One region of the Embleya sp. NPDC127516 genome, then DNA from elsewhere that is predicted to be linked to it. Evidence: riboswitches for the same ligand, from Rfam matches in the RefSeq annotation. Region 1 holds a riboswitch; each other region holds the start of a gene.
The links. A riboswitch is a leader RNA that binds a small molecule or an ion and turns the genes downstream of it on or off. The one in region 1 is predicted to bind cobalamin.
Positions count from the first base shown of each region.

Region 2: another riboswitch for cobalamin. It lies ahead of ACIRL2_RS24215 (cob(I)yrinic acid a,c-diamide adenosyltransferase); the one in region 1 lies ahead of ACIRL2_RS36860 (CoA-acylating methylmalonate-semialdehyde dehydrogenase).
Region 3: another riboswitch for cobalamin. It lies ahead of ACIRL2_RS09950 (prenyltransferase/squalene oxidase repeat-containing protein); the one in region 1 lies ahead of ACIRL2_RS36860 (CoA-acylating methylmalonate-semialdehyde dehydrogenase).

Region 1 covers NZ_JBIWJT010000025.1:128,232-135,519, forward strand. Annotated here, with positions in the region: gene mmsB (3-hydroxyisobutyrate dehydrogenase) at 1-916, opposite strand, end outside; gene ACIRL2_RS36850 (enoyl-CoA hydratase/isomerase family protein) at 913-1,992, opposite strand; gene ACIRL2_RS36855 (acyl-CoA dehydrogenase family protein) at 1,989-3,131, opposite strand; gene ACIRL2_RS36860 (CoA-acylating methylmalonate-semialdehyde dehydrogenase) at 3,136-4,635, opposite strand; cobalamin riboswitch at 4,837-5,007, opposite strand; gene ACIRL2_RS36865 (hypothetical protein) at 5,208-6,044, opposite strand; gene ACIRL2_RS36870 (nuclear transport factor 2 family protein) at 6,312-6,689, shown strand; gene ACIRL2_RS36875 (DUF1330 domain-containing protein) at 6,892-7,227, shown strand; gene ACIRL2_RS36880 (hypothetical protein) at 7,248-7,288, opposite strand, start outside.
Region 2 covers NZ_JBIWJT010000012.1:169,722-177,009, reverse strand. Annotated here, with positions in the region: gene ACIRL2_RS24230 (phosphotransferase) at 1-125, shown strand, start outside; gene ACIRL2_RS24225 (hypothetical protein) at 214-1,188, opposite strand; gene ACIRL2_RS24220 ((2Fe-2S)-binding protein) at 1,557-2,372, opposite strand; gene ACIRL2_RS24215 (cob(I)yrinic acid a,c-diamide adenosyltransferase) at 2,348-2,941, opposite strand; cobalamin riboswitch at 3,000-3,126, opposite strand; gene ACIRL2_RS24210 (Ig-like domain-containing protein) at 3,752-4,297, shown strand; gene ACIRL2_RS24205 (DUF5708 family protein) at 4,500-4,694, opposite strand; gene ACIRL2_RS24200 (ABC transporter ATP-binding protein) at 4,968-5,801, shown strand; gene ACIRL2_RS24195 (FtsX-like permease family protein) at 5,801-7,288, shown strand, end outside.
Region 3 covers NZ_JBIWJT010000004.1:445,199-452,486, reverse strand. Annotated here, with positions in the region: gene metE (5-methyltetrahydropteroyltriglutamate--homocysteine S-methyltransferase) at 1-2,231, shown strand, start outside; cobalamin riboswitch at 2,413-2,554, shown strand; gene ACIRL2_RS09950 (prenyltransferase/squalene oxidase repeat-containing protein) at 2,652-4,148, shown strand; gene ACIRL2_RS09945 (hypothetical protein) at 4,145-5,173, shown strand; gene ACIRL2_RS09940 (CbiQ family ECF transporter T component) at 5,170-6,405, shown strand; gene ACIRL2_RS09935 (ABC transporter ATP-binding protein) at 6,402-7,288, shown strand, end outside.

The DNA.
Region 1 (7,288 bases):
GGTTTCCTTCGTTCGCGCCGGTGTCGGCGTGGTCTCTGATGGAGTGGATGACGGCGGAGAAGTCGCGCTCGGCGCCGCCGTTCTCGGCGAACGCCGTGTACACCTCGGCCGCGTGCAGCCCGAGCTCGGCGGACACCCCGCCGGCCCGGATCGCGTTCGCCGCCAGCCGCAGATCCTTGGCCATCAGGGCCGCGGCGAACCCGGGCCGGTAATCGTGGTCGGCCGGGCTGCCCGGAACCGGCCCGGGCACCGGGCAGTTCGTGGTCAGCGCCCAGCACTGACCGGACGCCGCGGAGGCCACGTCGAACAACGCCTGGTGGGAGAGCCCGAGTTGCTCGCCAAGCACGAACGCCTCGCTGACCGCGATCATCGTGACGCCCAGGATCAGGTTGTTGCAGATCTTCGCCGCCTGCCCGGCGCCGGGAGGGCCGCAGTGCACGACGCGGCGGCCCATCGCGGTCAACACCGGCTCGACCGCGGCGAAGTCCTCGTCGGCGGCGCCGACCATGAAGGTGAGCGTTCCGGCGACCGCGCCGACCACCCCACCGGACACCGGCGCGTCCAGCGACCGGCGTCCGGAGGCGCCCACCGCCTCGTGCGCGGCGTGTGCGTCCGCGACGTCGATGGTGGAGCAGTCGACGAACACCGCACCGGCGGGCGCCGCCGCCAACAAGCCGGCGGAACCCCGGTAGCAGGCCAACACGTGCGGCCCGCTCGGCAACATCGTGATCACCACATCCGCGTCCGCGACGGCCTCGGCGGGGGAGGCCGCGATGCGCACACCGCTCTCCCGCGCGCGCTCCAGCGCCTCCGGGACCAGGTCGTACCCGGTGACCCGGTGTCCGGCGGCGACCAGGTTGGCGGCCATGGGGCCGCCCATGTTGCCCAATCCCACGAATGCGATCGCGGTGCTCATCGGCAGGCCTCCTCGGTCGAGGGCGAGATCGCCAGGCCCAACTCGCGTGCGCCCAGCGGTTCGAAGAATGCGGCGACCTGCTCGGGCCGTACGGCTTCGAGCGTGTCGGGGGACCAGCGCGGCGCGCGATCCTTGTCGATCACCTGGGCACGGATGCCCTCGGCCAGGTCGGGCGTGCCCAGCGCCACCGTCGAGACCCGGTACTCCTGATCCAACACGGCCTCCAGGGAAGCGAGTTCGCGAGCCCGCCGGAGGCTCGCCAGGGTGACCTTGAGCGCGGTGGGCGACTTGGCCCGGATGTGCTCGGCGGCCTGCTTCGCGGCCTGCTCCCCATCGGCCTCGAGGCGTTCGAGGATCTCCTCGACGCTGTCGCTCGCATAGCACGCGTCGATCCACCCACGCCGCTCGACGAGTTCACCGCCCGGCGCCGGCTCGGCGAACCGCGCCACGACCTCGCCGCTGTCGCGGCCGGCCAGCGCCTCCAGGGCCGCGTCGAGCCGGTGCGAGGGGATGAAGTGGTCGGCGAGCCCGCAGGCGATCGCGTCGCCGGGGCCGATCGCCGAACCGGTGAGCGCCAGATGGGTGCCGCACTCGCCCGGCGCGCGGGCGAGCAGGTGGGTGCCGCCGACGTCGGGGACGAACCCGATGCCGGTCTCGGGCATGGCGATCGTCGAGCGTTCGGTGACGATCCGCAGGCCGCCGTGCGCGGACACACCGACACCGCCACCCATCACGATGCCGTCCATGACCGCGACATAGGTCTTGGGATAGCGGGCGATGTGGGCGTTGAGCCGGTACTCGTCGCGCCAGAAGTCCAGACTGCCGGTGCCGCCGCCGACGGCGTCGGCGTGGATGGCCCGGATGTCGCCACCCGCGCACAGCCCACGCTCGCCCGCGCCGGTGATCACCACCAGTCGCACGTCCTCGTCGTGCTCCCACGCGGTGAGCGCGGCGTCGATCCCGCGAACCATGGCGTGGGTGAGGGCGTTGAGCGCCCGGGGCCGGTTGAGCACGATCCGGCCCAGGCCCGCCTGACGGCGGGTCAGTACCGTCTCCTGCTCCGTCGTGGAGGTCATCGGGTCGCTCCGATCAGTCCGCGCGCGACGATCACGCGCATGATCTCGTTGGTTCCTTCGAGGATGCGGTGCACCCGCAGGTCGCGGACGATCTTCTCGATGCCGTAGTCCGCGAGGTAGCCGTAGCCGCCGTGCAGTTGCAGCGCGCGGTCGGCCACCGAGAAGGCGGTGTCGGTGGCGAACCGCTTGGCCATCGCGCACAGTTGCGGCGCGGCAGGATCGCCCTGGTCCAGGCAGGACGCCGCGTGCCGGACCAGCGTGCGCGCGGCCTCCAACTCGGTTGCCATGTCAGCGAGTTCGAAACGCAACGCCTGGGCGTCGATCAGCTTGGCGCCGAATGCCTCCCGATCGGTGAGGTGAGCCACGGCGGCGTCGAGGGCCGCCCCCGCGCCGCCCAGCGAGCAGGCGGCGATACCGATCCGGCCGCCGTTGAGGCCGCCCATCGCCATCCGGAAGCCGTCGCCCTCGGCGCCCAGCCGGTGGGAGACCGGCACACGCACGCCGTCCAGGACCACCTGGCGGGTGGGCTGGGCGTTCCAGCCCATCTTCAGCTCGTTCGCGCCGAAGGACAGCCCGGGTGAGTCGGCTTCCACGACGAACGCGGAGATCCCGTCGGCGCCGTCCCCGCCGGTCCGCGCCATCACCGCGTACACCGCCGAGGACCCGGCGCCGGAGATGAACTGTTTCACCCCGTGCAGGACATAGTGGTCCCCGTCGCGCACCGCGCGCGTGCGCAGTGCGGCGGCGTCGGACCCCGCGCCCGGTTCGGTCAGGCAGTAGCTGGCCAGACCGCGCATCGCGCACAGGTCCGGGAGCCACCTGTGGCGCTGCTCGGCGTTGCCGTGGCGGTCGATCATCCAGGCGACCATGTTGTGGATGGAGTAGTAGGCGGCGATGCTCGGGCAACCGCCGGCCAACGCCTCGTAGATCAGTGCGGCGTCCAGTCGGCTCAGACCCGAACCGCCCACGTCCTCACGGACGTTGATGCCGCCGAGACCGAGGTCGGCGCCCTTGCGCAGGACATCGACGGGGAAGTGCTTGGTGCGGTCCCACTCGATCGCGTGCGGGGCGAGGTGCTCGCGGGCGAAGTCCCGCGTCGTCTCGACGATCGCGAGCTGATCCTCGGTGAGGGTGCTCATCGGGTCAGCCCATCGTGGGGATGGTGAAACTCGCGGCCTCGCGTGCACCGGAGAACCAACGCGAGGTGATCGTCTTGGTCCGGGTGTAGAAGCGGATCGAGTCGGGTCCGTGCTGGTTGAGGTCGCCGAATCCGGACCGCTTCCACCCGCCGAACGTGTGGTAGGCCACCGGTACCGGGATCGGCACATTGACGCCGACCATGCCGGTGTTCACTCGGCGACCGAAGTCGCGGGCGGTGTCGCCGTCGCGGGTGAAGATCGCCACGCCGTTGCCGTACTCGTGCTCGCTCGCCAGTCGCAGCGCGTCCTCGTAGTCGGCCGCGCGCAGCACCGACAGGACCGGACCGAAGATCTCCTCGCGGTACACCCGCATCGAGGGCGTGACGTGATCGAACAGCGACGCGCCGACGAAGTAGCCGTCCTCGTGGCCGGGGACGCGCACGTCACGGCCGTCGACGAGCAGCTTCGCGCCCTCGCGCACGCCGATGTCCAGGTAGTCGTGCACCCGAGCGAGCGCGTCCCGACCCACCAACGGGCCGAAGTCGGCGTCGCGATCGTGGGAGGGGCCCACCCGCAGCGTGGCGATGCGCTCGACGAGCTTGGCCACCAGCGCGTCCGCGGTCTCCGCGCCGACCGGAACCGCGACGGAGATCGCCATGCAGCGCTCGCCCGCGGAGCCGTATCCGGCGCCGATCAGGGCCTCGACGACCTGGTCGAGGTCCGCGTCCGGCATCACGATCAGATGATTCTTGGCGCCGCCGAAGCACTGGGCGCGCTTGCCGCGCGCGGTGGCCGAGGTGTACACGTACTCGGCGATCGCGGTCGAGCCGACAAAGCCCAGCGCCTGGACGCGCGGGTCCTCCAGCAGTGTGTCGACGGACTCCTTGCCGCCGTTGACCACGTTCAGCACACCCGGCGGCAGTCCCGCCTCGAGGAAGAGCTCGGCCAGGCGCAGCGGTACCGAGGGGTCGCGTTCGGACGGCTTGAGGACGAACGCGTTGCCGCACGCGATGGCCGGGGCGATCTTCCACAGCGGGATCATCGCCGGGAAGTTGAACGGGGTGATGCCGGCGACCACACCGACCGGCTGGCGCAGCGAGTGCACGTCGATGCCGGTACCCGCGTTGTCGGTGAACTCGCCCTTGAGCAGGTGCGGGATGCCGACGGCGAACTCCACAACCTCCAGGCCGCGTTGCAGGTCACCGTGGGCGTCGGCGATGGTCTTGCCGTGCTCGGCCGACAACAGCTCGGCGAGCGAATCGCGTTCGGGCTCGACCAGTTGCAGGAATCGGGAGAGCACCCGGGCGCGCTTTTGCGGGTTCCAGGCGGCCCACGCCGGTTGTGCCTGCTCGGCGTCGGCGATCGCCGCCAGCGTGTCGGCGCGGTCGGCCAGCGGGACGCGCGCCTGCACGCGTCCGGTGTTGGGGTCGTACACGTCGCCGAACGCGCCGGACGCGCCTTGGACGTGCTTGCCGCCGATGAAGTGGGAAAGCTCGCGGACCATGAACGACCTGTCTCTCGTCAGGTGCGATCCGGAGGCGGGGCAATGACCCGACCACGGCAACCGCCGCTTCGGGGAGCGGAGTTGCCGAGGTCGGGTGGCACGTGAGGGTGGTCAGGCGAGCCCGACGACCTCGACGTTCGCAAGATCGTCCGGGGCGAGTGCGCAGACCGGCGTCATGCGTGTTTGCTCCATCCTCGTGGACAACACGGATATACCCGCGGCCGGTATCCTGACTTCCGGATCGACACACGCCGCCCGCCTTCCCGGCTTTCGCCAGTGGCGTGGTGCCTCGGCAGCGCACTCCCCGGTCACAGTGGCGGGACCGTGCCGGATTCACACCGACTTCCCTGCACCGCGGACCTTGTAGTTCAAGACGATATAGTCGGACGTCCTAGTAAGTCCAGCGCCGATCGAGCTTGATCGCGTGCGGGAGCGACGTGACGAGGTGGCGGTCCGGGCATCGCGAGGACGTCACCGCCGGAACGGGGGCGGCGGGTGCACGCGTGCGCACGTTCGACGTGTGGTGCCGGTGCCTTGCCGTGCCGGAGGGGGATCTGCGCCCGCCTGCGCGGCTATCGGATGTGCTTCGGCTCCGTGACGGCCGTGGTGGGTTCGAGCCGCACCGCCGCGGCGGCGCACGCCTCGACTCGGGCGCGGGCAAGTCCGATGGCCGGGTGGGCGTACGCCAGACGCTCCGCGTTCGCCAGTGCGGCGCGGGCGGCGTCCGGGTCGCCCGCGGCGGCCGAACAGATCGCAAGCAGACATTCGCACTCGGCGCCCATCCAGCGACTCCGTTGCCGTGCGGCGCGCCGACGCCATCGGCGAGCCCGCGCCGCCGCCCGCTCCACGCGCCCCTCGTACAGGTCCAAGGCGAACTCGGCCACGCAGCCCCTGCGGCGATGGGCCCGCCCGGAACCCGCCACGGCGGGGCGCAGTGTGGGCAACATCGCGGCCGCGTCCGCCGAACCCTGGACCAGCAGCATCGCGGAGAAGTCGGTGTGCGCGTGCGACATCATGCGGCCGAGCGCGTCGTCGCGAGGATGCGCCGCCGACCACCGGCGCACGACCTCCGCCCCCGCCGGGCCGTGTCCTCGCGCGAAGAGCACCATGCACTGGGACACGGCCCCGAGCGCCTGACCCACAGGCGTGTCGGGAAAGCCCTTGCTGTGCTCGTGCGCCCCCTCGACGTCACCACGACGCAGCGCGCGGATCACCTGCGCGTTCCGCTTCAGCGCGACCCGGTCCGCCTTGGAAGGCAACAGCGGCAACCCCACACCGGCTCGTTGGTGCATTCCCAGCCCCAGGAAGGCCAGGTAGCCCAAGAGCAGCCCCGCGACGATCCCCGAGGGACCTCGGACCAGCAGAAACGGGACCGCGAAGGAGGCCGCGAGGGATAGCGGCAAAATCACCCGAACAAGTATGCGCACGACGAGAGTATGGGGGTCACCGGGCGCGGACGACATGCGGTGCCGATGGTTTCCGGCAGACCTGTCCGCACGGACCGCCGCCCCATGGGGTGTCGCATACCGATGCAAGTACTGATGCGTGACTGATTCCGAGGCGCTCGATCGTCCGTAACGTCTTGACCTGCGGAAAGCAGGACTGGAACCGCGCAGGACAAAGCACTGGAACCCGTCGGGCACGCCCGGCGGAGCGACCCGGAAAGGACGGACGCCATGAGCGCCGCCATCGACTACACCGCCACCGTCGAGAACTACCTGGCCGGCTGGAACGAGCCGGACGCGGACAAGCGCCGCGCGCTGGTGGCGTCCGCGTTCACCGAGGACGCCACGTATACCGACCCGCTGGGTGCCGTGGTCGGGCACGACGGGATCACCGGCCTCATCGGCGTGGTCCAGGGCCAATTCGCCGGACTGGTGTTCACCCTCGGCGGCCCGGTGGACGGGCACCACGACGTCGTCCGGTTCCAGTGGCACCTCGGCCCCGAGGGCGCAGAGGCGCCGGTCGTCGGGTTCGACGTCGCGGTCCTGGATGCGACGGGCCGGATCAAGGCCGTACACGGCTTTCTCGACAAGGTCCCCGCCGGTCTGTGACGCACGGGCCGCCGCGGCCCGGACCGATCGACGCGCGCCCGCATACCGCGGGTCCGGGCGGCGCCCTTCCCTTCCCGGATCCGCGTCCCCCGAGGAACCCGAACGCACCTGCCGGACCGGCTGCCCGTCGGCCCGTCGCCCGGCAGCGACCCCGACGCAATGCCCCCACCGCTCGTGGAATCGACCCCCCGAAGGAGTAGCCATGCCCGCCTACATCATCGCCAACCTGCAGGACGCCGCCCCGCACCCCGAGATCGCCGACTACATCGAACAACTCCCCGGCACCTTCCGGCCCTACGGCGGCCGTTACCTCGTGCACGTCACGTCCCACGAGGTGCTGGAGGGCAGTTGGGCCGGGAGCGTCGTGATGATCGGCTTCCCCGGGGTCGCCGAGGCGCGGGCCTGGTGGGACTCGCCCGCGTACCGCAGGATCGCGCCACTGCGCTCGCGGCACATCAAGGGCGACATCATCCTGATCGAGGGCGTGCCGGAGGGGTACGACCCGAGCGGCGCCGTACAGGCCCTGCGCGCCGAGTAGCGCTCGGGTTCGGCTGGTGGTCAGCCCGTGCCCAGAGCGTCCGCCGCCCTGGTCAGGTCCG
Region 2 (7,288 bases), on a different contig from region 1:
AACGGGCCGAGGCGGACGTGCGGATCGCGATCGCGGCGACGGCGCCCGCGAAGTACGGACCCGGTGCGGACGCGGCGACCCGGCGGATGTTGCGGAAGTGGACCGAGGACGCGGTGGGCCGTTGATCCGGGTTCCCTGCCGCGCCCGGCGCACCGGCCCGAGGGTCGGGGCGGCCGGGGCGGCGGGTGCGGCCGGGCGGTCGGTGCGGTCGATTCAGCGGCGCGACCTGCGGATCGCCCAGATCAGGACGAGCACGGTCGCGACCGCGGCGGCGGCGGCCGGCACCGGGCGCCGGCGGATCTCCGCCGAGCCGGTGAGGGTCGCGTGCCGGAGCGGGTCCGGGGTGTGGTCGAAGATTTGGTTGCCGGCGGTGTGTCCGACCTCGACGGTGCGGTCCTTGGCGTGTCCGACCCGGTCACCGGCCAGCTCGCGGGCCTGACCGGCCTTGTGCACGGCCGCGTCCTTGAGCTCCTCGGCGCGGTGTCCGGCCGATTGCTTGAGTTCCTCGGCGCGGTGTCCGGCCGCTTCCTTGAGCTCTCCGGCCCGGTGCTCGACGGCTTCCTTGGCCTGCTCGGCGCGGTGTCCGGCCGCTTCGATGAGCTCTTCGGCGCGGTGGCCGACCGCCTCCTTGGCCTTCGCGGTCTTGTGTCGGGCCGTCTCCTTGGCCTGCTCGACCCGCTGCCGCGCGGCGTCCTTGGCGTGCTCGGTTCGGTCCTGGACGGCGTCCTTGGCCTGCTCGGCCCGATCGCGGGCGGCCTTCCTGGCCTGCCCGGCCCCCTCCCGCGCGGCGTCCTTCGCTTGCCCGGCCCGGTCACGGGCGGCGTCCTTGGCCTCCCCGGCCCGGTCGCGGACGGTGCCCGCGGCCTGTTCGACGGCTTCGCCGGCCGCCGCTTCGAGCCGTTCGGCCCGGCGTCGGGCCCGCCCCGCGGCACGGTCGCTTCCTCGGCCGACCTGCTCCGCGGCCTCACCCACCTTGCGGTGCACCGTCTCGGGCGGCTCGGCCTGGGTCAACTCCTCCACCGCGTGATCCAATTGCTCACGTTTGCGGCTCAGCGTCGGCTCCTGCTGCGGGAGTGCGCTCTGCGTGGGTGATTCGACGGCGGGGGGAAGGACGGTCGGGAACGCGGCGACCTCGTCGGGATCGCGCGACGCGGACCTGCCGCCGGAGTCTCGGCCTGGGGTACTCATCGGTGCGTACTCCTCTTCACGGTCTCGATGTCCTCGCGTCACCGCCGAGGACCGCGCCTGGCGCCTGCCCCGGGGGCGCCCGGTCATTCGTCCTCGGCGGGCCTTCGACGGCCGGGGCCGTCTCCCCGATCCTGCCGGGGGCGCAGACCCGGCAGGACCGAGGACACGGCCCCGGCGTTCGCATTCGTCGATGCCGGATTCGGTGTCTCGTGGCCGAGGCTAGAAACAACCGGGCCGAGGATCCGGGAATGTCACCCGGATGCGCGGCTCGGCGTGTCCGACCGATTCACCCGATCGGCCGCTCCGCGCGGGACCCGACACACGGTTCCCGGTGCCCCGAGCGAACCGAACGGGCAGGCCGACGGTGCTCAGCCCGCGTTCCCCCGACCCGATGCCGACGACCCGATCCGGGTCCGGGTCGGCCGCGGCGGCTTGTCGTGGAAGACACAGTCGCCGCACGTACCGCCCCCGGGGATCCGGTAGTACAGGCAGCACGTGGTGCGGCGGAACGCGCCGAGCGCACCGTGCAGGCCGGTTCCACGCAACCGGCCTGCGGCCAACAGGCCGTCGGCGAACACGCGTGTGGTCGCGACGAGTTCCGGCTCGGTCGGAGCCAGGTGCCGGTGCAACACGCGGGCCGCGCCGACCAGGGCCGACGCGGCGTTGCCCCACAGCAGCCGCTCGGCGACCGGCACCACCGCTCGGGTCGCCCCGGCGAGCGGCACCAGATGCCCGACCAGCACCGCGTCGTGCAGCTGCTCGATCCCCGAGCGATCGTCCGGCACCGGCGCCGGCTCCGGATCGGGCGCCCACAACTCGACCGGCCCGGCGTCCGGGAAGCGCCAGTACGTCCGGGCCGGATCCAGGTCGGGCACCACCCGGCCGAGCACCGCCGCACCCAGTGCCACCGACCACAGCCGCGAGGCCACGCCCAGATACAGGATCGACGCGGCGACACGCGGTTCCTCGGTCCGCAGCCGGGCCCGTACGTGCTCCACCCGGGCCGCCCACGCGGCGGGCGCGGCCGGGTCGTACAGCTCGGCCAACGGCCGAAAGCCCGCGCCGTCGGTGATCGGTCCGGTCCGCAGCTCGAAGTAGGGCCCCACGTCGGCGAGCCGGCGCAGCGGCCCGCCGCCGTGGGACCGCGACCGCCCGCCGGTCAGCGGCTGTCGCCCGGACGCCACAACACATCACCCGCACCGTCGGCGTTGGCCCGCCGGGCGAGGACGAACAGCAGGTCGGACAACCGGTTGAGGTAGCGCGCGGTGAGCGGGTTGACGGTCGCGGCACCGCCTGCCGTCGCCCGCTCGTCCGCCTCGATCAGCGCCCAGGTCGAGCGCTCGGCACGTCGGGCCGAGGTGCGGGCCACGTGCAGCAGGGCCGCGGCCGGGCTGCCGCCGGGCAGTACGAAGGAACGCAGCGCGGCCAGTTCCGCGTTGAACGCGTCGCAGTGCTCCTCCAGCCGGGCCACGTCCGCCTCGGTGATCCGCAGCCGGGTGTCCCCCACGGCGATCGGCGCGCACAGGTCGGCGCCGACGTCGAACAGGTCGTGCTGCAGTTGCGCCAGTACCGCGCGCGTCTGCGGTTGCGGGTCGCCGAGCGCGAGCACGACCCCGATCGCCGCGTTGGTCTCGTCCGTGTCGGCGTACGCCGCCAACCTCGGATCGGTCTTGCGCGTACGGGAGTTGTCGCCCAGCGCGGTCGTGCCGGCATCGCCGGTACGGGTGTAGATCCGGCTCAAAACCAAGGACATGGTCGGCACCGGCCTCTCTCGGGGAAATCCGCCCCGGTTGGTGAGGTGGCGACGACGTGAGTCTCCTGGCTCTCGGATCATCGCTCCTCCCGGCCTTCCGACCCGTCTCGGGGCCGTGGCCGGTTCGGGAGTCGCTCCCCGATCACAGTGGCGGGACCGCGCCGGATTCACACCGGCTTCCTCGTACCGCCGTCGCCTTGCGCCTCCCACCATGACACGCGCGACGGGCCCGGTCCACCGTCGGATCCGGACCACGCGTGCGGGTGAAGCTTGCCGCCGGTCCGCGCGCCGAGCCCCGGACCGGCGCGGGTAAAGCCCAGGATCGGATTCCGAGAGCGGCTCCCTCGGCCGGCGTCGGCCCGGCGGTATCGGCGCCGAAGGGTGCCGACGGGCACCGGAGGGTGCCGGTGAGTCGATCCGCGATCCGGCCGTGCCGGGAAATCAGTGCCGGAGGTATGCGTGTCCACGGTGTCCGGAACACCTGAACCAGCCGGTCCGACGCGTCGGGTGGGTCGGGTACGTCGAGCGGGCGTGCTCCTGGCGTGTTGTGTGTCGCTGTTCGGAGCCGGGTCGGGGCATCCAGCCGCCTGCGCGGGGTGGTTCGGTCCCGAGGGGATGCATCTCACCTCCTCCGTACCGCTCTTCGATGCCGGCTCGGCGCGGCCGACTCCTTCCGCTGCGGACTTCGACGCCGGGTCGGGACATACCGCCCCGCCCGCCGGACCCCTCGGCGCGGGGACGGCAGGCCCCACCCCATCCGCATCGCTGTTGAGCGCCGGCGCCGGGCGCCCCGTCGGGTCCGGCGACCGGGTGCGGTCCAGGGACCAGCCCGAGCCGAACCTGCCACCCGTCCCGCGTGCCGTCGCCGATCGGGTGGGCACTCGCGCCGGGCAGTCGGTGGACGTCCCGGTCCTGGCCGGCGACTCCGGCGAAGGGCTGGTCGTGCTGTCGTACACCAATCCCGAACACGGCCTGGTGCTCCAGCCGGACGAGCGGGGCGACGCGAATTCGGTGCTGCGGTACACGCCGGGGCCGGGCTTCACCGGACGCGACAACTTTCGCTACACGATCGTCGACCGGCTCGGCCGCGAGGCCACCGCGAGCGTGCGGATCGACGTGGCGGCCGGCCCCGGAGCGTCCGGCCGGCCGGTCGAGACCCGGGCGGGCAAGCTCGGCGTCCATCGCGGCGTCGACGAACTCCGCGCGCCCTCCGCCGCGTCGGCGGCGCGTCCGCGCGCCGGGATCGATCCGGGCGGCGGGTCGCTGCTCGTGGCCTTCCTCGGCTCGGCCCTGCTCGGGGCGGGTGTCCTGGCCTTCGTCGCCCACCGGCGGCCGGGCCGGCGGCGGCCCGGCTGAGCGGGCCCGGGTCGCTTCGATCGGCCGTTCGGGGTTCCGTGCCCGGATCGGCGGCTGTTCCGGGGTTCTTCGGCCTGATCGCCCTTCCGGGGCTCTTCCCCCGATCGGCTGCTCCGGGGTTCTTCGGTCTGATGGCCCTTCCCAGGCTCGTCACCCCGATCGGCCCCTCCGGGCCTCCTCGGTCCGGCCGGTGTCGCCCCGGTCAGCCCTTCCGGGCCTCCTGGGTGAGCTGGTAGAGCCCGTACAGCAGCTCGGCGATGCCGACGATCAGCAACACGACACCGATCTTCCCGAGCGCGACCACCGGTGTGTCCACGTCGTCCGCGAACAGCTTCAGGGCTCCGCCCACCACCGCGCTCAACAGGCCGGCCGTCAACGAGCCGCGTGCCTTCGCCACGGTCTTCCTCCTCCACTCGACCTGCGGGTACGGCTATGAGGCTAGGTCCGGGCCCCGGCCCGGCACGCCCTCCGCGGGAACGAACCGGCGTACACACTTCGGCCTAGGCCCTGTCCGGGTTCGCCGCGGCCGGTGGGTTCGTCGGGGCCTCCGGGAATGGGGGCGGGCCCCACCCCCGGAGGGCGGCCAGCCCCATGGGCACGCCCGTTGCACGCTCCTAGCGTGGATCCGGTGCCGTGAACGGGGAGCGGCCGGAACGGCGGAGGGACGAACGTGAGCGGGCGACCGACACGGCCACGACACACGATCGGGGACGAGCGGGAGGGTGCCGGGGCACCGGCCGTCCGGCTCGACGCGGTGCGCAAGGTGTACGGCAAGGGCTCGGCCCAGGTCGCCGCCCTCGACGGGGTCACCCTCGCCTTCGAACACGGGTCGTTCACCGCCGTGATGGGTCCGTCCGGCTCCGGCAAGAGCACCTTCCTGCACTGCGCGGCCGGCCTGGACCGACCCACGTCGGGCACGGTCGCGGTGGCCGGCCGAGACCTCGCCGAGCTGAACGAGAACGCGCTGACCAGGCTCCGTCGGGAGCGGATCGGTTTCGTCTTCCAGGCGTTCAACCTGCTGCCCACCCTCACGGTGGAGCAGAACATCACGCTGCCGCTGCGGTTCGCGGCCAAGCGCGCCGACCATCGGCGGATCCCCGAGGTGATCGCGCGCGTCGGCCTGACCGACCGCGCCCGGCACCGGCCGCACGAGTTGTCCGGCGGCCGGCAACAACGAGTGGCGATCGCCCGCGCGCTGGCCGTGCGCCCCGCCGTGCTGTTCGCGGACGAGCCGACGGGGGCGTTGGACACCCGGACGGCGGCCGAGGTGCTGGGTCTGCTTCGGGAGTCCGTGCGAACCGACGGCCAGACCATCGTGATGGTCACGCACGATCCGATCGCCGCATCCTTCGCCGACCACGTGGTCTTCCTCGCCGACGGCCGGATCGCCGACCGGCTGGACGCGCCGACCGTGGACGCGATCGCCGAACGCATGACCCACCTGGGCGCGTTCGCGAAAGCCCCGCTCCCGGGTGGGCGGCCGACGTTCGGCGGGATCCGCTGATGTGGGGGCTCGCACTGCGCACGTTGCGCTTCCGGGCCGGTGGCTTCGTCGCCACCTTCGTCGCGCTGTGCCTCGGCGCGACCGTGGTGATGGCCTGCGGCGGGCTGCTCGAGACCGGCGTACGCAACAACGCGCCACCGCAACGCCTGGCCCAAGCCTCGCTGTTGGTGATCGGTGATCCCACCTTCACCGGCCCACGCGACGGATCCGGGGACCGGGAGCGGGACTTCGCCCTGGCCGAGCGGGTGCCGTTGGACGCGCGGCTCGTGGATCGGGTGCGGGGCCTGGAGGGTGTGCGCGCGGCGGTCGGCGAACGCACCTTCGAGACCGCGCTGACCGGCGCCGGCGGCAGTCGCAAGGCACAGGGGCACGCCTGGGAGTCGGCGGCGCTGACGCCGTACGCGCTCACCCGAGGGGCCGCGCCGATCGGGCCGGACGAGGTGGTCCTGGATGCCGCGCTCGCGCGCCGCGCGGGCGTCGCCGTGGGCGATCGGGTCGAGATCGCCGCACACGGCGGCTCGGCCGCGTACCGGGTCACCGGCATCGCGCAGCCGGCGCGTACCGTCCCGCGGGCCACCATGTTCTTCGCGGCGGCCGAGGCCGAGCGGCTCGCGGCACCCGCCGGCACCATCGCCGACATCGCGATCGTGGCCGACCCGGGCGCCGATCTCGGCGCGCTGCGCAAGCGGGTCGCCGGCGCGTTGAACGAGGACCGGGCCAGAATCCTCGCCGGCGACGATCGCGGCGCGGTCGAGTACCCCGAGATTTTGGCGGACAAGTCCGACCTGATCTCGCTGGCGGGCGTCTTCGGCGGGCTGGCCGTCGCGGTCGCGGTGTTCGTGGTGGCCGGCACGATCGGGCTGTCCGTACAGCAGCGCCGCCGCGAGTTCGCGTTGATGCGCGCGATCGGCGCGACACCGCGTCAGCTGCGCAGGATGTTGCTCGGCGAGACGTTCCTGGTGACCGTGCTCGCGGCGGGCGTCGCATGGTTCACCGGACCCGCCGCCGGTCGGGTGCTCTTCGACCGACTGGTGGCGTCCGGCATGGTCGCCGAGACGGTGCGGTTCGAGCAGGGCTGGATCCCGGCGGTCGCGGCGGCGGGCGCGGTGCTGCTGACCGCACTGGTCGGCGGCTTCATCGGCGCGCGGCGCACGGTGACCGCGAAGCCGACCGAGGCGCTCGCCGAATCCGCGCTCCAGCAGCGCTGGTTCAACTGGTTCCGATTCGTGCTCGCGCTGATCGCGCTGGCCGGCGCCACCGCGCTGGGCCTGGTCACCGTGCTCGTCCTGGAGGGCCCGATCGCCGGGAGTACGGCGGGCCCGGCGGTGATCTGCGCCGCGATCGGCCTGGCCCTGCTCGCCCCCGGCCTGACCAAGCTGCTCACCTGGGTGTTGTCCCTTCCGCTCGGCGCGCTGACCGGCGAGTCCGGCCGGATCGCGATGCTCGGCTCACGGATCACCTCGGTGCGGACGGCCGCCGTGGTGACG
Region 3 (7,288 bases), on a different contig from region 1:
GCTACTGGGCCGGTCGGGTCACCGCCGACGGGCTTCGCGAGACCGCGGCCGAACTGCGCCGCGCCAACCGCGATCGGCTCGCCGATGCCGGTGTACACGAGGTGCCCACCGGCGACTTCTCGCTCTACGACCACGTCCTGGACACCACCGTGATGGTCGGCGCGATCCCGCCCCGCCACCGTGCGGCCGTCGAAGCCGACGCCCTGGACGGCTACTTCGCGATGGCGCGCGGCACCCAGGAGGTGGCGCCGCTGGAGATGACCAAGTGGTTCGACACGAACTACCACTACCTGGTCCCCGAACTCGGCCCCGACACCGTGTTCTCCGCGAACTCCGCCAAGCAGGTCGCCGAGTTCGAGGAGGCCATCGCACAGGGCCTGACCGCCCGCCCCGTACTGGTCGGCCCGATCACCTACCTCCTGCTCGCCAAGCCCGCGCCCGGCGTCGCGGCCGACTTCCAGCCGCTGACCCTGTTGGATCGACTGCTGCCGGTGTACGCCGAGGTGCTCGCCGACCTGCGCGCGGCCGGCGCCGAGTGGGTGCAACTGGACGAACCCGCGCTGGTCCAGGACCGCAGCTTCGCCGAACTCAACGCCATCGCACGCGCCTACCGCGACCTCGGCGCGCTCACCGACCGGCCCAGGCTGCTGGTCGCCTCGTACTTCGACCGCCTCGGCGAGGCGTTGCCGATCCTGGCCAAGGCGCCGATCGAGGGGCTCGCCCTCGACTTCACCGGAGCCGCGTTCGCCAACCTGGACGCCCTGGCCGCCGTCGGCGGACTGCCCGGCAAGCGCCTGGTCGCCGGCGTCGTCGACGGGCGCAACGTGTGGATCAACGACCTCGGCAGGTCGCTGGCCACCCTGGGTACCCTGCTGGGCCTGGCCGAGCGCGTCGACGTGTCCGCGTCCTGCTCCCTGTTGCACGTGCCCCTGGACGCCGGCGACGAGCGCGACATCGACCCGCAGGTCTCCCGATGGCTCGCCTTCGCCCGGCAAAAGACCGAGGAGATCGTCACGTTGGCCCGCGGCCTGGGCCAGGGCACGGACACCATCGCGACCCATCTCGCCGCCAACCGGGCCGACCTGGCCGCGCGCAAGACCTCCGCCCTGACCCGCGACCCCGCCGTACGTGCCCGCGCCGCCGCGGTCACCGACGCGGACGGCCGGCGCAGCCTGCCCTACGCCGAGCGCGCCGCGGCCCAACGCGCCCACCTGGGACTCCCGTTGCTGCCGACGACCACGATCGGCTCCTTCCCGCAGACCGGCGAACTGCGCACCGCCCGCGCCGACCTGCGCGCCGGACGCATCGACGAGGCGGGCTACGAGGAACGCATCGAGTCCGAGATCCGCGACGTGATCTCCTTCCAGGAGAAGGCCGGAATCGACGTCCTGGTGCACGGCGAGGCCGAACGCAACGACATGGTGCAGTACTTCGCCGAACAACTCACCGGATACGTGGCCACCCGGCACGGCTGGGTCCAGTCGTACGGCACCCGGTACGTGCGCCCGCCGATCCTGGCCGGCGACATCTCCCGTCCCGAGCCGATGACCGTGCGCTGGACCTCGTTCGCCCAGTCGTTGTCCGACCGCCCCGTCAAGGGCATGCTCACCGGCCCCGTCACCATGCTCGCGTGGTCCTTCGTGCGCGACGACCAGCCGCTCGGAACCACCGCCCGGCAGGTCGCCCTGGCGCTGCGCGACGAGGTCCGCGACCTGGAGGCCGCGGGGGCCTCGGTCATCCAGGTGGACGAACCAGCGCTGCGCGAGACACTGCCGCTGCGCGCCGCGGACCGCGCCGAATACCTGGCCTGGGCCACCGAGTCGTTCCGCCTGACCACCTCCGGCGTGCGCGCGGCCACCCAGATCCACACGCACATGTGCTACGCCGAGTTCGGCGACATCGTGCAGGCGATCGACGACCTCGACGCCGACGTGATCAGCCTGGAGGCCGCCCGTTCGCACATGCAGGTCGCCCGGGAGCTCGCCGCCCACGGCTATCCGCGCGAGGCCGGTCCCGGTGTGTACGACATCCACTCCCCGCGCGTCCCGAGTGCGGAGGAGGTGACCGCTCTGCTGCACGAGGGGCTGACCGCGATCCCCGCCGGGCGGCTGTGGGTCAACCCCGACTGCGGCCTCAAGACCCGCGGCTGGCCCGAGGTTCGCGCCTCGTTGGAGAACCTGGTGGCGGCGGCGCGCGGGGTACGGGTGACGCTCCCCGACGCCGCGTCCTGAGTCGGGACCACCGGGGCGGGGAAGGCACGCCCCGCCCCGGCGGTCCGGGTTGTTGCGGCGGCCATGCGTGCCCGAACGGCGTGCGATTGTCCACCGCGGGCTCACGGTTGGTGACGCACGGCACCGTTGATCGCATGCTCGTGCTGTTGTCCGACAGCCGGAATGCTCCGTATGCTCCACACGCCGACGTGTGTCGGCACCCTCAACTTCATAGTTCGAAACCCAGGGGAAGCCGGTCGAAGTCCGGCACTGACCCGCAACCGTAGGCGGCGGCCGAAAGGCCGCCGCGAGTCGGAATGCCTGGGTGCGTACGAATTGAAGGCTCCAGCTGTCGTGGACTACACGCTGAGGCCCGGACGCCCGACCGATGCCCGCATTGGTCGGCTCCCGGGACGCGTTGGTCTCGGAAGGGTCCCATCGATGTCCTGGCTCACCGTGAGGAACACCGGCGCCGTCGCGGTCTGCGGCGCGGTCCTGGTCGCGGCCTCTCCCGTCTTCTCCGCGTCGGCAGACGCCGCGAACCCGCACGCCGACAACGCCGTCGCGGCGGCGAAATGGCAGGCCGGGGAACTGGTCGACGGCGGCATACCGGGGTTCGCCGGCTCCGACTGGGGCCTGACCATCGACACGATGATGGCGTTGTCGGCCACCCGCTCACAGCCCGCCGCGGTCAAGGCCGCCGCGGACGCGGTGGCCGCCAACATCCGCAAGTACAACAGCGCCGAGGAGTGGGGCATGCCCGGCTCGCGGATTGCGGGTGCCACCGCGAAGGTGCTCTTCGCCGCCGTGATCGCCGACCGCGATCCGACCAGGTTCGGCGGCCTGGACATGCGCGCCGAGACGCTGGACCTGATCGCCGGGGCGGACGCCGGCGACGACGCGGGTCGGATCCGGGACAAGCTCACCGGCAGTCCCGACTCGAGCAACGCGTTCGGGCAGTCGCTGGCCGTGCTGGGTCTGGCCCGCAGCGGCGGGGTGCCGCAGAGCGCGGTGGACTTCCTGATCAAGCAGCAGTGCCCCAGCGGCGGATTCCGGCTGTATCCGGGTCAGTTGGGCAGCACCGGCTCGACCTGCCAGGACACCCCGACCACCGTGCTGGACCCGGACTCGACCGGCATGGCCGTGCAGGCGCTGCTCTCGGCGGCGACCGAGAGCAAGTCGGTCGGCGCCGCGGCCGCAGCGAAGAAGGGCGTGGACTGGCTGAAGTCCGAGCAGCGCGAGGACGGTTCGTTCGGCGGCTCCGGACCCACCGCGGCATCGAACACCAACAGCACCGGCCTGGCCGGCCAGGCCCTGCACGCGGCCGGCTACCGGGCCGAGGCGGACAAGGCCGCCGCGTGGGTGGTCAAGCACCAGATCACCAAGGACAACGCGGGCGCCGCCGACAAGGAGATCGGCACGATCGCCTACAACGCGGAGGCCCTCACCTCGGCCCAGGCCGAGGGTATTCCGGACTTCCAGCGCGACCAATGGCGCCGCGCGACCCCGCAGGCCCTGCTCGTGCTGGCCGATGTCCCGCTGGGTGACCTCGGCAAGGCCCCCACCGAGCCGACCGGCACCGCCTCGACCTCGCCGAAGCCGACCGACTCCGGCACCCCCAAGCCCACCGGCTCGGCCACTCACACCGGGTCCCAAACGCCGTCCGCGTCGACGTCCGGCACACCCACCACCTCGCTCACCCAGACCGCGAGCGCGTCGATCACCGCGTCCGCGACGACCACCACCGCCGGCACCGGCGGCTCGGTGTCGGGCGGCACGAGCAGCTCGGGCGGTGGGGGCACCACGAAGGGCGGCGGCGGAAGCCTCGCCAAAACCGGCGCCCAGGTCGGCGGACTGCTCATGCTCTCCCTCGGACTGGTCGGCACCGGCCTCGCCGTGCGTGCCGGCGCGCGGCGCACGAACGGAAAGCGCACATGAGGCGCCGTGGGAGTGGCGGCCGAACAGCCCGCGTGGTCACCGCGCTGGCCCTGCTCGCGCTGCCCGCCACCGCCCAGGTCACCGTGGCCGCGCCGACCGCGCACGCGGTCGACACCTCCAAGGGCACCCCCGGCTACTGCCCGGACGCCAACGGTGTGACGGTGGTGATCGACTTCCAGGAACTGGGCGGCACGACCATCGTGCGCTGCGCACGAGGTGACCAGGCCACCGGTCACGCCGCGCTGAAGAACGCGGGTATCGAGATCGCCGGTGTGGCCCGCTGGGGCGAGGCGTTCATCTGCCGGGTCGAGGGCAGGCCCGGCGCGAACTCCGAGGCGTGCATCGACACGCCGCCGGCCTCCGCGTACTGGTCGTACTGGCACTCGTCCAACGGCGGTTCGTGGACGTACAGCCAGTGGGGTGTGATGAACCGCAAGCCACCGCTCGGCAGCTTCGAGGGCTGGTCGTTCTCCAAGAACAAGACCGAGACCACCAACCCGCCACCCCGGGTGGCACCGAAGCGCCCGGCGGCACCCGCGACGCAGGACCCGCCACCCCGGACCGACAACCCGCAACCGCCGCAGGGCAACGGCGCCAACCGCACGACGTCGACCGCCCCGGGCGGCAACTCCAGTGCCGGCGGGACCGGTTCGACGTCCGCCGGGACCACGTCCAACGGTTCGACCACGACCGGTACCGGCGCCGGCACCTCGGGGAGCGATCCGCTCGCCCCGGGGCCCGGCGTGTCCGGCAACCCGATGGAATCCGAGCCGCCGCCCGCCGCGCCCACGAGCGAGGAGCCGACCGCGGCGGCGAGTGAGCCCGGTTCCGCCGCACCGTCCGCGCAGCCCTCGGGCGTCACGCCACAAGGTCAGACGTGGACCGGTGGCGAGGAGTTGGCGACGAAGAAGCAGGACGGAATCCCGACCATGACCATCGTCGGCATCGCCCTGTTCGTGGCCATCTGCGCGGCGGCCGGGTTCACCGCCTGGCGCCGGCGAACACGCGCGGACGGATCGGGATGACCGTGCCCCACCCGAAACAAACGCCGATCGCCGCCGCGTTCCGGCGCGGCGGCGGGCGTTTGCCGCGCACCGTGCATCCCGGCGCGTGGTGGTTGTGGGCCCTGGGCCTGGCCACTGCCGCCAGTCGCACCACCAATCCGCTGCTGCTGGCGCTGATCCTGGCCGTGGCCGGGTTCGTCGTCGCCAACCGACGCGGCGACGCGCCGTGGGCTCTGGCCTTTCGCATGTACCTGTTCCTGGGCCTGTTCATCATCGTGATGCGCGTGTTGTTCCGGATCATCTTCGGTGCGGGGGCGGCGAGCGGCCATGTGCTCGTCGACCTCCCGGAGATCCCGTTGCCCGCGTGGGCGGCGGGCATCCACCTGTTCGGCCCGGTGGGCTTGGAGCACGTGCTGGGCGGGTTCTACGACGGGCTGCGGCTGGCCACGATGATCGTGTGCCTGGGCGCGGCGAACGCACTCGCGAGCCCGAAACGCATGCTCAAGGCGGTGCCCGCGGCGCTGTACGAGGTGGGCGCGGCCGTGGTGGTCGCGCTGTCGGTGGCACCGCAACTCATCGAGAGCGTGCATCGGGTACGCCGGGCCCGCCGGCTGCGCGGCGGCGCGCAGAAGGGCATGCGGGCGCTGCGCTCGATCGCGATCCCGGTGCTCCAGGACGCGCTGGACCGATCGCTCGCGCTGGCCGCCGCGATGGACTCGCGCGGGTACGGCCGCAACCGGCACCTGCCTCGGGCCATCCGACTGCTCACCGGCGTACTGACCCTGGTGGGCCTGCTCGGCGTCTGCGTGGGGGTGTACGCGCTGCTCGACGGCAGCGCCCCGCGCTATCTGGGCGCGACCATGCTGCCCGGCGGGATCGTGGTCGCCGGCATGGGCTTCGTGCTCACCGGCCGGCGGATCAACCGCAGCGTCTACCTGCCGGATCGCTGGCGGTTCGCCGAATTCGCGGTCGCCGCGTGCGGGTTGGGCACCGGTGCGCTGCTCTACCTGACCAGCCGGATCGACGCCGGGAACCTCTATCCGTCGCTGAGCCCGCTCGCGTGGCCCGAATTGGCGCCGCTGCCGGCGCTCGCGCTGGTCGTGGGCGCGCTGCCCGCGTGGCTGGCACCGCCGCCCCCGCTCACCGTGCCCCGGCTCGGCGACACCGTGCCCCGGCCGGATACGACGGCCGGCACACCGACCCCGGGCCCGGCCGATGCCGGCACCACCATCAGGGAGAAGTCCGTCCGGTGATCGAATTCCGCGACGTCACCATCACCTACGCCGACGCGCCGGAACCTGCGCTGCGCGACGTCGAACTGAGCATTCCCGAAGGGGAGTTGTGCCTGGTCGTCGGTCGCACCGGCGCCGGCAAGTCCACCCTCCTGGGCGCGATCAACGGTCTGGTCCCACACTTCACCGGCGGCACCCTGCGCGGCAGCGTGCTCGTCGACGGAATCGACACCCGCTCCCGGCCACCGCGCGAGTTCGCGCACCTGGTCGGCGTGGTCGGTCAGGACCCCCTCGCGGGCTTCGTCACCGACACGGTCGAGGAGGAACTCGCTTACGGAATGGAGCAGTTGGCCATCCCCTCGCCGGTCATGCGCAAGCGCGTCGAGGAGACCCTGGACCTGCTGGGCATCGCCGAACTGCGCCATCGCCCGCTGCGCACCCTCTCCGGTGGCCAACAGCAACGCGTCGCGATCGGCTCGGTGCTCACCGCGCACCCGCGCGTACTGGTCCTGGACGAGCCCACCTCCGCGCTGGACCCGACCGCCGCCGAGGACGTACTCGCCGCGATCACCCGGCTGGTCCACGACCTGGGCATCACCGCGATCGTCGCCGAGCACCGCATGGAACGTGTGGTGCAGTACGCCGACCGACTCGTGCACCTGCCCGGCGACCGCACCGTCCGCGACGGCCCGCCCGCCGAGATCCTTCAGACCTGCGACATCGCCCCACCGGTGGTCGAACTCGGTCGGCTCGCCGGTTGGTCACCCCTGCCGTTGTCGGTGCGCGACGCCCGCCGCCTGGCCGCGCCGCTGCGCGCACGCCTGGTCGGCCGGACGCCGCCGCAGCCGGGTTCGCCCGCCGGCCCGTCGGCGTCGTTGCTGACGGCGCGTCGGATCATCGTGCG